DNA from 2 places in the Pararhizobium sp. IMCC3301 genome. Region 2 is predicted to be linked to the other one. Evidence: predicted binding sites of a transcription regulator. Region 2 holds the regulator's gene; the other holds the start of a gene.

Region 1 (7,364 bases), 630 kb from region 2:
GGGTGCTGAATATGTCGTGGATTTCCTGCCCAAGGTGAAAATCGAATTGTTTGTGCCCGACGAAATGCTGGAACGTGCGGTCGACGCCATTCGCGACGCGGCGCAGACCGGTCGCATCGGCGATGGAAAAATATTCATCAGCGATGTGCAGAACGCAATCCGCATTCGCACCGGCGAGGTCGGTGACGAAGCAATCTGACTGAAATATTCCATAAGTTTTTCGGGGCTTTTTTTGAAAAAGGCCCCTTTTTGCAAACACTGAATGAAAGATCAAAGGGAAGCGATCTATGACCACCGAAAATGACATCCTGAAGCAGATCAAAGATGAAGACATCCTGTATGTCGATTTGCGATTTACTGATCCGCGCGGAAAAATGCACCATGTGACGATGGACGCATCGGTCGTTGATGAAGACATGTTTGCCGATGGCGTTATGTTTGACGGCTCTTCCATCGCCGGTTGGAAAGCCATCAACGAGTCCGATATGACCTTGATGCCAGACGCATCAACCTCAACCAGAGACCCGTTCTTTCAGGCACCGACCCTCGCCATTTTCTGCGATATTCTCGATCCGATCAGCGGTGAAGGTTATAATCGCGATCCGCGCATGACAGCCAAGAAGGCCGAAGCCTACGTCAAATCTTCGGGCGCCGGCGATACCGTCTATGTTGGACCGGAAGCTGAGTTCTTTGTGTTCGATGATGTGCGGTTTTCGACCGAGCCTTACAATACAGGCTTCCTGCTCGACAGCTCGGAACTGCCCAGCAACAATTATTCCGAATATGAGGGCGGTAATATGGGGCACCGGCCCCGCACCAAGGGCGGTTATTTCCCGGTACCGCCGGTAGATTCCGGACAGGACTGGCGCGGCGACATGCTGCAGAAAATGAAGCAGATGGGTGTTGTCGTTGAAAAGCATCACCATGAAGTGGCATCAGCACAGCACGAACTCGGCCTGGTTTATCAGACCCTGACAAAAATGGCTGACCACCAGCAGATCTACAAATATGTCGTGCATCAGGTCGCCCATGCCTGGGGCAAGACAGCCACCTTCATGCCAAAACCGGTCTATGGCGACAACGGCACCGGCATGCACTGCCACCAGTCTATCTGGAAAGACGGCAATCCGCTGTTTGCTGGCAATCAGTATGCTGATCTGTCGGAAGATTGCCTGTTTTACATCGGTGGCATTCTCAAACATGCGAAGTCCATTAACGCCTTCACCAACCCGTCAACTAACTCCTATAAGCGGTTGGTTCCCGGCTTCGAAGCTCCGGTTCTGCTGGCCTACTCGGCCCGCAACCGCTCTGCATCCTGCCGTATTCCGTTCAGCGCCTCGCCGAAGGGCAAGCGCGTTGAAATTCGCTTCCCCGATCCGACCGCCAATCCGTATCTGGCCTTCACCGCCCTGTTGATGGCCGGTCTTGACGGCATCAAGAACAAAATGCATCCGGGCGAAGCCATGGACAAGGATCTGTATGATCTGCCTCCAGCGGAACTGGCTGAAATTCCAACAGTGGCCGCATCCCTGCGCGAGGCGCTTGAATGTCTTGATGCCGACCGCGATTACCTGAAAGCCGGCGGTGTCATGGACGATGATCAGATCGACGCCTATATCGATTTGAAGATGGAAGAAAACATCCGCTACGAACACACACCGCATCCAGTTGAATTCGACATGTATTATTCTGTCTGATTACAGCAGATACGATCACACGAAAGGCGCCCCCTGCGGGCGCCTTTTTTGTCAGTATCTTTGTGAACTTTCGGCGCAGTTGAGTTTTGAAAAACTTAAAGTGAACCGGACGCACTCAACCGGAGACGCAGATCTGCTACACGGATTTCAATACAATTCGCGGGAACACTGCCTCGCACAACAGGGGCACTTGGTTGCACCGTGTTCTGGTTGTTTCAAAGAAGATAAAAAACCAGGAAAAAAAGTAAAAACAAAGTTCCCACAGATATAGGCAGGCGAATCTGAAATTCAGATGCCCGCAATGCTGCTTCCAGAGCAGCTGAGTATTTAACAGCAGCCGGCGAACCTAAATACACATTAGGTTCGCCGGCTGGTGTGGACTTGTCGCCCATGTGATCCTCGACACAATACCTGACCAGATCGGCTTTCAACATGACCCATTAAGGTAAACTTTTTATTGCCAAGGTTCAGACAAGGCATTTTTTTTCAAGGAACCTGATCCGGATCATCCAGAATGCGTGCAGATCCACCGCTTCCGGTTCCACTCGCCTACCGCTTGCTGCGGGTTTGCCTCAAAGCAATGGGTGTCGGGTGTTGCCCTTGGCTCTGCATTCTGCACCCAAGCAGACAGAATGACGGGCAAAAAAGCGCAATCCCTGAAAAATGCGTGGCTCAGTAGCCGCCTTTGCCACTTTTTGTTCTATCTTTGTCTATAGTCGATCGACCGAATCATCATGGGACCCCTACAGGAAATGAGCAACGCAGAGGACCTTTTTGGCAGCCCCGCCGCCGGATCTTCCCAGGCATCGCAGCCGCATGCGCCGCAAAAATCCACTGCGAAGCGGAGGACTGCGGGAAATTTCAGCGATCCCGAAGCCTATACCGCTGCTGACATCGAAGTCCTGGAGGGGTTGGAACCGGTCCGCAAGCGCCCCGGCATGTATATTGGCGGCACGGACGAAAAAGCGCTGCATCATCTGTTTTCCGAAGTCATCGACAATTCGATGGATGAAGCGATCGCAGGGCACGCCAACTGGATCGAAGTCAGTTGCAACGCGGACGGCTCGCTCAGCGTAACCGACAATGGCCGCGGTATTCCAGTCGATGCCCACCCTAAATTCAAAGACCGTTCTGCACTGGAAGTCATCATGACCACGTTGCATGCAGGCGGAAAATTCGATTCAAAGGTCTATGAGACCTCCGGTGGCCTGCACGGCGTTGGCATCTCCGTGGTCAATGCCCTGTCGGATGTGCTGGAAGTCGAGGTCGCCCGGAACCGCAAGCTGTACCGGCAGACCTTTTCGCGTGGTCATGCCACCAGCAGACTTGAGGAGCTGGGCGACACACAGAATCGCCGGGGCACCAAAATTACCTTTCATCCCGATGCTCAGATTTTTGGTGAAAGCGCCCGCTTCAAACCGGCCATCCTGTTCAAAATGGCCCGTGCAAAAGCCTACCTGTTTGGCGGCGTCGAAATTCGCTGGCGTTGCGATCCCGCGTTGCTTGGCGACAAGGACACCACGCCTTTGGAAGGCACTTATCATTTTCCAGGGGGACTTAAGGACTATCTGGAAGACCAGATGGATACAAAGCACCGTGTCACAGACGAGATTTTTTCCGGCCAGGCAGGCCGCCGCGGCGGACATGGATCTGTCGAGTGGGCTTTGATCTGGTTCGCAGGAGACGGATTTGTTCAATCCTACTGCAACACGGTGCCCACTGGCGATGGTGGCACCCATGAAAGCGGGCTACGAACCGCCCTGCTCCGCGGCTTGAAAGCCTATGCGGAATTGACTGGCAACAAACGCGCCTCGATCATCACCGCAGATGATGTGATGACCTCGTCTGCTGCCATGCTGTCGGTGTTTATTCGCGAACCGGAATTTGTTGGACAGACCAAAGACAAGCTTGCATCCGGCGAAGCCACAAAGATTGTTGAAAGCGCGATACGCGATGCGTTTGACCATTGGCTGACCGGATCTCCCTCACAAGCTTCCAAATTGCTGGAATGGGTTGTCGACCGTGCCGAGGAACGCCTGCGCCGCCGCCAAGAAAAGGAAATCAACCGCAAAAGCGCCACCCGCAAATTGCGCCTGCCGGGCAAGCTGGCGGATTGTTCGGGCAGCGCGGCCTCCGGATCTGAGCTGTTTATCGTTGAAGGAGACTCCGCCGGTGGCTCCGCCAAACAGGCCCGCAACCGCAAGAATCAGGCTGTATTGCCACTGCGCGGAAAAATCCTCAATGTTGCCAATGCCGGCCGTGAAAAGCTGGCGGCCAATCAACAATTGTCTGATCTGTGTCAGGCTTTGGGGACCGGTCTTCGCGTCAATTACCGCTCCAGCGATCTGCGCTATGACAAGATAGTCATTATGACGGATGCCGATGTGGATGGCGCCCACATCGCATCCCTGCTGATTACTTTCTTCTACCGCGAAATGCCGGATCTGATCGAAGACGGGCACCTCTATCTGGCGGTGCCGCCGCTGTATCGCCTCAGCCAGGGCGGCAAAACCATGTATGCCCGGGATGATGCGCATAAGGATGAATTACTGGAAAGCGACTTCAAAGGCCGCGGCAAAATCGACATTGGCCGCTTTAAGGGTCTGGGCGAAATGATGCCTGCCCAGTTGAAGCAAACCACAATGAACCCCGGCACACGTACGCTTTTGAAGGTACGCATCGAAGAAGCGGAAATCGACAAAACCAGAGATTCTGTCGAACAATTGATGGGAAACAAGCCCGAAGCCCGTTTCAGCTTTATTCAGGAAAATGCGGAATTCGCCAGCGAATTGGATATTTAAAAAAATCTTGGTTCCCGCAGCAAATCTGCAACGCTCCACCAATCCGGTCGCGACCGAAAACAGGTTCATAGTCGTTGTATGACGCAGCAAAACTGATTCAGCGTTAATGCGCGGCTTACAATGCTGACATTCTTCTGTTCATGAACACCCAGGCATTTGCCGTTGAAACTGTGCAGCAAACGCTTGCGGCTATATCGTCATCCGGGTGGTTTGTTGGGTTGGCGAGAAAATGGCTTATGACAAATAGCCATAAAGGCACGCCTGTCGGCTCATCCAGACGAAACAAAAATACTTTATAATCAACTGGTTATCATGCTTTTGCAAACAACCAAACTGTGCCCTATTCGCTCCAGATCAATAAATCGATCTGCTGGTTGAGGAGAATACAGGCTTGTCAGTCCAGTTTCGGCGCAAATGCGAGTGGCGCATTAAACTGGAAGCTGACGCGAACAATGGTCCTGATGCGCGCTATAGCTGCAGATTATTTTTTTAGACAGAAAAACGTATACTTTTGGCGTAGCAAGTAACTGATACTTCGGAGATTCGTTGACATTTCACATTGTTACCCTATGTTGCCGGAAACAACCGAATGACGCCAAGTTTCGCGTCGCAACAGATTGGTTCAGAACCCATCTCCGAAAAGCCTCAGATGACATTTAACGACCTTGGACTAAGCCCAAAAGTTCTCGCAGCTGTGGAACGTGTTGGCTATACCGAACCGACTCCCATTCAAGCGGGCGCAATTCCGCATGTTCTGCAGAAACGCGATGTGCTGGGAACAGCGCAGACCGGAACCGGTAAAACCGCCAGCTTCACACTGCCGATGCTGACCCTGCTGGAAAAAGGCCGTGCCCGCACGCGCATGCCCCGCACCCTGATCCTGGAGCCGACTCGCGAATTGGCCGCCCAGGTTGAGGAAAACTTCAAGATTTACGGCTCCGGCCACAAATTAAATGTGGCGCTGCTGATCGGAGGTGTCTCCTTCGACGAACAGGAAAAGAAGCTGGTGCGCGGCGCTGATGTGCTGATTGCTACCCCAGGCCGTCTGCTGGATCATTTCGAGCGCGGCAAACTGCTTTTGACTGGTGTCGAAATTCTTGTGATCGATGAAGCGGACCGCATGCTTGATATGGGTTTCATCCCGGATATTGAACGCATCTGCAAATTGATTCCCTTCACGCGCCAGACGCTGTTTTTCTCGGCGACCATGCCCAAAGAAATTCAGAAGCTGGCCGACCAGTTCCTACATAATCCGGCAAGAATTGAAGTGGCCGCACGGTCTTCAGCAGCTTTGACTGTCACCCAGAACGTGGTTCATTGCGGCAGCAAACCCAGCGAAAAGCGCGCTGCATTGCGTCAGTTGATTGACAATGCCAAGGATCTTCAGAACGCAATCATTTTCTGCAATCGCAAACGCGATGTGGCGACAGTGGCCCGCTCGCTGGAACGCCACGGCTACAACGCCGGCGCATTGCACGGCGACATGGACCAGCATGCCCGCATGAAGATGCTGGCATCATTCAAGGATCTGAGCACTACCCTGCTGGTGGCCAGTGATGTTGCGGCGCGCGGGCTCGATATTCCGGAAGTCAGCCACGTATTCAATTTTGATGTGCCGACCCATGCCGAGGATTACGTCCACCGCATCGGCCGAACCGGTCGCGCCGGGCGTAGCGGCACGGCGTTTACACTGGTGTCCCGGTCAGAACAGAAATATCTCGATGCGGTGGAAAAACTGCTCGGAATACCGCTGGTCGTACCAGGCAGCGTATCGCAGCCAGCGCCAGAAAAAGTCAAATCTGAGGAAACGGCCAACACAGTGTCTGACGAAGTTTCGGCTGAGTCCGGCAGCAGAAGGCAAAAACGGAATACAGGCAGAACGAGAAAACCGGAGAAGGTTATTAAATCTAAAGATGATAATACTGTATCCGATACTACAACTGCCACTGTAAAGCCTGGCAAGGCCACCAGAGATGAAGATTCTCCGAAACCGCGCAGCCCCAGAACTGCAAACCGGCGCAAGCAGACCGCGAATGACAATGTGCCTTTTGCCGAAGCAGATCACGTTCCCGCATTTTTACTTCGGTCCGTCAATCTGAACTAAGTTGAGCAGTTTTTCTGTTCAAATTTTCTCAAAGCCCAAGTTAACTCAGTCTTAAGCGTATCATTATAACAATTCATAATTCTTGTTATGGATACCGGTTAGACTATGGCAGAGCTTGAGGACTTTCGGCGCACTCTGGTGCACGGAGAAGCAGCGCTAAAACAAATAAAACGCTGCGAAGTGCCGGCATTTCCGCGTCATTATGAACTCTGGTACACCTATTCCGCTGGCTTTGACCAGAAACTCAACAATGCAGTCAACGAGATTCTACGCTCCCGTGGCAAAGTCACGCTGGAAGAAACCACTTATCTGTATGATACATTTCTCTCGCCCTTCCGGCTAGGTGACAAGCTCGACCAGTTCGGCAGCGATTTCAGCGACCAGATCGAGGCGATACTTGACGGTATTGACGAAAGCATAGAGGTCAGCGACGAATATTCATCGACTTTGTCCACGCTTTCAACGGAGCTGGGCGCAGCCAAAAATTCCGAAACCGTGAAATCCGTGGTTCACGATCTTGTCAAAGCCACCGCCATCGTTCGCGCTTCCAACAAGAAAATGGAAGAAAGGCTCAAGGAATCGCAGATTCAGGTTGCTGAACTGAAAGACAATCTGGAAGCTGCCCGCTTTGAAAATTTGACAGATGAATTGACCGGACTGGGCAATCGCCGCCTGTTTGAACAGACCATAGCGCGGAAGGTCCAGGCCAGTTCCGGTATCGGCACCACTTTCTGCCTGATAATGATCGACATCGATCATTTC
Region 2 (7,364 bases):
TGTCTACCGTTGGAAAAACGGCAATCCCGATGCTGACCGTGGCTTCCAGATTTGTCCGACCGAAGGTGGTAATCGCCCGCACCGTGGTGGAAATTTTCTCGGCGGCGTCGATGGCGCCATCCGCACCATTCAGGTGGGTGGCAAGAACCGCAAATTCATCGCCGCCGACGCGGGCGATGCTGTCGGTGTCACGCAGTTGAGCGCGCAGGCTGTCGGCAATCGCGATAAGCAGGGTGTCTCCGGCCTTGTGGCCATAAAGATCATTGACCTCCTTGAAGCGATCAACGTCGAACATAATCACCGCGCAGTCGAGGCCCGTACGGCGAGCATTGCGTCGCGCCCGTTCGACTTCCTCAAAAAAAGCGCGGCGATTAAGGAGGCCGGTCAAGGGATCGGTGCGCGCGAGGTGGATTAGGGCAATCTCGCTCTTTTTGCGTTCGATGGCGTAGCGGATCGCCCGCAGCAAAGGTCGCGATTGAACTTCGGCCTTGTCGAGGTAGTCGCAGGCGCCGAAATTGAGCGCCTCGGTCGCCGTGGTGATATCCGAATTCCCGGTGAGCACAATGATCGGCACTTCTGGGAGAGTGGCGCGCGCGGCGCGCAGACCATCAAGCCCCGTAGCGTCGGGCAGCCCGAGGTCAAGCAGCACCGCGTCGAAGCGGTTGGCGGAGTCGGCCAGCCGGGCAATGCAGTCGGCGAGAGTGCCAACCGACTGGATGTCAATGCGCATGTCACCCTCAGTCGCGGCCTCCCGCAATGCGATCTCGGCGAGCCGCCGATCACCCGGATTGTCTTCAACCAGGAGAATGTCAAGTTGGGTGCCGTCAAAACTTGACATTTTCCGCTCCGCTGAATTGGTTTGCGCTCACGGAAGTTTCACGACGGTAAACCAGAAGTTTTCGATGGAGTGAACGACGCTCATAAACCCTTCGAAATCGATAGGCTTTGAAACAAATGAGTTGGCGTAGGATTCATACGCCCTGACAATATCAGTTTCTGCTTCCGACGATGTGAGTACAACGACCGGGATCACTTTCAAGACCTGATCGTTCTTGATCTCCTTGAGGATGGAGCGGCCATCGACACCCGGCAGGTTGAGGTCGAGCAGGATGACATCAGGCCTCGGTGCGTCGCTGTATTCCCCCCGGCGATACAGGAAGTCCAGTGCTTTTTTACCGTCCATCACAACACTAAGATTGGTTGCTATCCTTGCCTCTTTGAAGCCTTCCACCGTCAGACGGACATCTGCCGGATTGTCTTCGACCAAGAGTATCTCGATCGCACGTCCTACAATGCTATTCGCCATTGTCTCTTTTCTCCAAATGTTGAAGCGCCGGAAGCGTGAAGCGAAAGGTCGTGCCATCTTCGGGTGCCGGGTCGATCCAAATTGTGCCGCCGTGACGTTCAACGATACGCTTGCACGATGCCAGTCCGATTCCGGTACCCTGATATTTGTCCCGACTGTGTAAGCGCGTAAAAATCACGAAGACCTTTTCCCTGAACTCGGGTGCAATGCCGAGGCCGTTGTCGGAAATAGCAAACTCCCAGAAGTCGCCTTTGAATTCTGCGGCGACACTCACCTGCGGTGGCAATTCGCTGCGGTACTTGATGGCATTTTCTATAAGATTGGTGAACAGCCGCTCCATCTGCACCGAATCGGCCTCAATCACCGGAAGTGGCCCGACATCAATTTTGCCATCGCACTCGGCAAGGCGCTCGCTGAGTGCCTGCAATGCGGACTGGACGACTTGGCCGGTATCGATCATTTCCCGATTCAACGGGCGGTTGCTGACCCGCGAATAGGCCAGAAGGTCGTTTATCAGACATTTCATGCGCACGGCACCGTCAACGGCAAAGCCGATAAACTCGTCGGCTTCCGTGTCGAGCTTGCCGCTATAACGTCGCGACAGCAGGCCCAGATAGCTGCTGACCATCCGGAGTGGCTCCTGCAGGTCATGCGAAGCGATGTAGGCAAACTGCGACAATTCCTGGTTGGATCTTGACAATTCCTCAGTCTTCGCCTTGAGGTCAAGTTCGCGCCTCATGATCCCTGCGACCATCTCCTCGAAAGCACGCGCCAGCGCGCCGGTTTCGTCTTTGCGGTGAACTGCTTTGCGCAGATCGAAGTCCCGCGCCCCGGCTGCAATATTTGTCGCTGCGACCGTCAAATCGCGAAGCGGCCGGATGATGATGCGCGCCAGCAATACGGCGACGATACCAACGGCAATTATAAGAACCAGCGCGAGGAGCACCGTAGAATAGCGTAGGGAATTGATGCGCTGGAATAGTGCCGCCCCGTCCAGAGTCGCCACCATGACAATGTATCGATCCGCCTCCGCCTTGCCGAAGGATACGCGCCTGGCGAAGGCGAGTTCCTCGCCGCGGACGGTTCGAACACTGGTGGAGTATGATTGCGCCTTATCGCTGAACAAGCCGGACAGATGAGGCATATGGTCCTGCATGAGCTGTCGTTCACCGCGATCGAAGCCAAAGGGCAGCGCCGGATCGGGATGGACAAGAAAATCGCCGTTTTGATTCGCAATCATAAGCTGCTCGTCCGCGCCAAGGGTTTCCTGGAGAAGGTCAAACCAATAGGTCGCGTCTACATTGACGACCAGTTCTCCACGCAGGATGCCTGCGTCATCAAAAACCGGTGCCGCGGTACGAACAACCGGGCGATAGGGTTCGACAATCCTGCCAAAATCCCGGTCGAGTTCGAAATCTGACATGTACACGGCACCGTCTGTCAGCTTTGCGGCTTCCCTGAAGAAGGGTTCCTGACCCTTCTCCTGCAACTGGGCCGTCGGCGTGCGCAAGATCATGCCGTTCGTGGGGCGCTCGACGCGGACAACTTCGTGCCCGCCATCGGCGATCTTGATATAGCGCAGCCGAAAGTAGGCAGGCCGGTTTTCCAGAAGCACCTCGAAAAGCGCCGCGAGGCGCCGGGTCCACTCGGCTTCGCTGAGATCGGTTTCCGGGTCGATGCCGCCGTTCAACTGCGCGCGGACAATCCCTTCAACTGGAAGGGTTTGAGACAAAAACAAGGTATCCCGGCTGGCGAATTCGGTCCGCGATGCGAAACGACTGGCGGTGGTGTTGATTGAGGACGAAAGGCGGAACTGTTCGCGCTCGACCAAGGCGTCGACTGCGCCTTGATACATGAAGAAGACTGTACCGGCGGCGATGATTGCTCCACACAAGGTCGTCCAAAGGGCGATCTTTGCCGCAAGCCCGAACAACAACGGCCTGAACCCGGCCTCTTCCGATCGCTCGGACAAGAATTGTGCGCCCTCCAGACCCACCATCCCGGTGTCTGGGTGTGTATCGGAAACTGTCATTGCGACCCCAACCAATCAATAGAGATTAAAATCCCAATAAATTACAAAGATTAAGAATTACGCAAAACGTTTATGGAGCTTCTTTTGCATTGGTCTTTCAACGAGATTTTGTTAACGAGTTAACCTGACTATCCGGTGAAAGTGTTCTGGCGCCAGTGTGTGAATCCTGACTGCGCTCAGGACCGAGCGTTGCATCAGGGATGCAACTCATCGATTTTGCGTTCGCGATGAATGGCTGTGCTGTGCGCCATGCGGATATGGCCCTGACTGCCGGCAAGAACCACGCAATGGTGCCTGTAATCCGCAAACAGGCGCATCGGGTGTGGCCCTGCCGCTGCGATCCGGAGCCGACAGGTCCTGTCCTGTTTACATGCAATGTTTCCGACCGGAGCAGATGTTCCTTCTATGTCTCGGATTTCCGCCTTGCGGAACAAGACAGGAACAGTTACAGTGTTCATGCTTTGTACACATCTGATTTCTATAGTGATGTCGCTTGTGACTACTATGGACAGTCAGAACCCGGGATTGATTGACATGCTGACGCGCAAACAACATGAACTTTTGATGTTCATTCACGAACGCCTCAAAGAATCTGGCGTTCCACCTTCGTTTGACGAGATGAAGGTTGCGCTGGATCTGAAGTCGAAATCCGGGATTCACCGGCTTATCGTCGCACTTGAGGAACGCGGTTTTTTGCGCCGCATGCCGAATCGGGCGCGCGCCATGGAAATCATCAAATTACCGGAATCGGTTTCGCCGAGCCTTGCCGCGCCCAGAAGCAAGGGCTTCTCTCCAAGTGTGATTGAAGGCAGTCTTGGCAAGAAGCGTGAAACCGTCCGCCCGGCCAGTGAGTCCGCAGGCGCGCAGGGTGACGGGCGCTCGGTGTCCATTCCTGTGATGGGCAGAATTGCTGCAGGAACGCCGATATCGGCGATTCAGAACCACAGCCATACCATCCCCGTCCCGGCCGACATGCTGACTTCGGGCGAGCATTTCGCTCTGGAAGTGCGCGGCGATTCGATGATTGAGGCGGGCATTCTGGATGGCGACACCGTTGTCATCAAAAGAGGAATGACAGCAGAAACGGGCGACATTGTCGTCGCACTTATCGACGATGAAGAAGCAACCCTGAAGCGACTTCGCAAAAAGGGTGGCTCTATTGCTTTGGAAGCGGCCAATCCAGCCTATGAGACCCGCATTTTCGGGCCGGATCAGGTCGAGGTTCAGGGCAAACTGGTCGGGCTGTTGAGAACCTACTAAAGCTGCATCGGCGCGTGTGTAACGCGACCTAAGAAAGTAATAGACCGGTGACGTGAGTCATTATTCCAATGAGACAGTTTAGCTGTTAGATTTTGCCAGAGACATATAGTCCAGTGGCAAGATGCTGGTGTTTTTGAGTTCTTCCATTGCGAAGCTGGAACTGACATCGGAAATGTCGATCTTGGCAATCAGTTTCTGATAGAATTTGTCATAGGCCGCAATATCCGGCACCACCACTTTCAACAGATAATCAACCTGGCCGCTCATGCGGTAAAACGAGACCACTTCTGCAAAATCGCTGATGATTTCGGCAAAACGCGTCAACCATTCCTTGCTGTGCTGATTGGTGCTGATTGAAACAAACACCGTCACACCTGCCCCGACCAAAGCCGGATCGAGCACGGCGACACGCCGCTTGATGACGCCATCTTCTTCCATTTTCTGGATGCGCCGCCAACACGGGGTTGTTGACAGGCCGACACGTTTGCCGATTTCCGCAACAGGCACGGTGCTGTCCTTTTGCAGAATTGCCAGAATGCTGCGATCAATTCTGTCCATATCGCCCTCATTGATGCTTCAATGTGTGCCCCTCTTACAGGAACCACCCTGGCACTTCCAGCGCCATTCGCACTGAAAACCGGTCTGGATCAGGGCAGCAGATCGGCTTCGCCGGTCAGGCGCGTGACTTCCTGGCGCAGCACCGGCAACAATTCCTGCTCAAACCAGATATTGCGCTTGAGCCACGCATTATTTCTCCACGAGGGATGCGGCAACGGCATGATGCGCGGTGCCGCGTTATCCCGCTCAGTATCATACCAATATTCCCGCCACGCACTGACGGTTTCGGTCAGACTGGCTTTGCGTCTGAGACCAAGATGATAAGCAATGGCATATTGGCCGATAGCGAGCAGAATTTCGATCTGAGGCATTTCTGCAAACAGCTGATCATGCCAGCTCGCCCGGCATTCAGGCCGGGGTGGCAAATCGGAACCGCTGGCGTTCTGTCCCGGAAAACAGAAGCCCATCGGCACAATGGCGACTTTCGACGAATCATAGAAATCAGTTGCCTCCAGCCCGAGCCAGTCTCTCAGCCGGTCGCCGGACCGGTCGGTAAAGGGCTGGCCGGATTTGTGGACCCGCGTCCCCGGCGCCTGGCCGCAAATGCATATTCTGGCGGTCGCAGACACCTGGAGCACCGGCTTTGGCGTATGTGGCAGCGGATTTCGCAATGGCCGTTCAATGCAGATCCGGCAGGACCGGATGTCTTTGACCAGGCTGTGCAATGGTGCTGTGGTCATTGTCCTATACCGTTGTCGCGGCGCCAGTCTTGCGGCACCTCGAAGTCCAGCTCCCACAATCCGCGCCCCGCCAGCGCTGCCAGCACCTCGAGAGCCTTGTAGTCGCCATAAGATACAGCCCAGCCATCATGCACCATCTGGGCATTGATCGAGGCTTGCGAGCCGGCAGCAACCAGCGCTGCATTGCCCGGCTGCTCTGAGCTTTGCCAGCGGCATACAGCAAGGGTTCGGCCGTGTTTATCCACACCGCGATCGCTGCAGGCCAACGCTTCCTTGCCTACCAGTTGCGCCAGATGGTCTCTGGCAAGACGACCGCATGGCACGGCCCTGCCGGCGCGCAGACAGGTTTGATCCAGCTCCGGCGCATCGATCCCCAGAAGTCGCATTTTTTGCCCGCCGACAGCCAGCGAATCGCCATCAACCACCCGAACTGCCGAATTCAAAGGCTCCCAGCTTTCATCATCCAGCCAGACCACCAGCACTGCAACGGCAAGAATGAACATTGCAGCCTTCAGCAGATCCCGAATCTTCAATTGACCATTCCTGAAACAGGTTTTCCGGCTGGATCAGTCGGTTTCAACGTCGCTGCCGGACACTCCGGCCTGATCAAAAGTTGCCATTCCGGAATGCACTGCTGCCGCCGATTTCACAATTCCTGCTGCAAGTGCCGCACCACTGCCCTCGCCCAGCCGCATCCCCAGATCGAGCAGAGGCCGTTTGCCCAGCCGTTTCAGCACCGCCGCATGGGCCTGCTCGTCCGATACATGGGAAAACAGGCAGTGATCAATTGATGCCGGACTGACTGAATGCAGGATCGCTGCAGAGGCTGTTGCGACAAATCCATCGACTATGACCGGAATGCGCTCAACCCGTGCTGCCAGCATGGCGCCGCACATGGCGGCAATTTCGCGCCCGCCAAGGCGGCGCAAGGCTTCCAGTCCGTTGGTTTTGCTGACGCCGGCTCTGCCGACAGCGCGGCGCACCACATCGGCCTTGCGTTTCAGACCTGCCGCATCGACGCCGGTTCCCGCACCGACCCAGTCTTCCGGACGGCCGCCATACAGCGCATGAAAAATCGCCGCTGCGACTGTTGTATTGGCAATGCCCATTTCACCGATGCACAGCAAATCTGTGCCGCCGGCAATTGCTTCCATGCCGAAAGCCATGGTCGCAGCACAGGTCTTCTCATCGAACGCATCTTTCAACGTGATGTCCGGTGTCGGCAGATCAAGCGCCAGATCAAACACTTTCAGGCCGAGATTATTGGCCGTGCAGAGCTGATTGATCGCTGCGCCGCCAGCTGCGAAATTTGCCACCATCTGCTGGGTGACGTTGGACGGAAATGCCGAAACGCCAAGCTCGGCAATCCCGTGATTTCCGGCGAAGATCGCCACCAAAGGCCGGGTTACCGCCGGAGGGGCCTTGCCCTGCCAGGCGGCCAGCCATTCAACCAGTTCCTCCAGACGAC

Evidence for each region. The regulator LexA, encoded in region 2, represses DNA repair genes until DNA is damaged. The targets are predictions, from matches to a motif close to TGTTCNNNNTGTGTTCNG.
Region 1: parE (DNA topoisomerase IV subunit B) is a predicted target of LexA. The motif match lies at 2,394-2,411, and genes of this name have one in related genera.

What each region holds. Positions count from the first base shown of each region.
Region 1 covers NZ_CP132336.1:544,040-551,403, forward strand. Annotated here, with positions in the region: gene RAL88_RS02460 (P-II family nitrogen regulator) at 1-199, shown strand, start outside; gene glnA (type I glutamate--ammonia ligase) at 288-1,697, shown strand; gene RAL88_RS02470 (hypothetical protein) at 1,913-2,089, opposite strand; gene parE (DNA topoisomerase IV subunit B) at 2,450-4,498, shown strand; gene RAL88_RS02480 (DEAD/DEAH box helicase) at 5,148-6,602, shown strand; gene RAL88_RS02485 (GGDEF domain-containing protein) at 6,708-7,364, shown strand, end outside.
Region 2 covers NZ_CP132336.1:4,501,486-4,508,849, reverse strand. Annotated here, with positions in the region: gene RAL88_RS21365 (bifunctional diguanylate cyclase/phosphodiesterase) at 1-838, opposite strand, end outside; gene RAL88_RS21360 (response regulator) at 866-1,306, opposite strand; gene RAL88_RS21355 (ATP-binding protein) at 1,296-3,338, opposite strand; gene RAL88_RS21350 (hypothetical protein) at 3,533-3,655, opposite strand; gene lexA (transcriptional repressor LexA) at 3,873-4,598, shown strand; gene RAL88_RS21340 (Lrp/AsnC family transcriptional regulator) at 4,677-5,156, opposite strand; gene RAL88_RS21335 (uracil-DNA glycosylase family protein) at 5,246-5,896, opposite strand; gene RAL88_RS21330 (thermonuclease family protein) at 5,893-6,429, opposite strand; gene cobT (nicotinate-nucleotide--dimethylbenzimidazole phosphoribosyltransferase) at 6,463-7,364, opposite strand, start outside.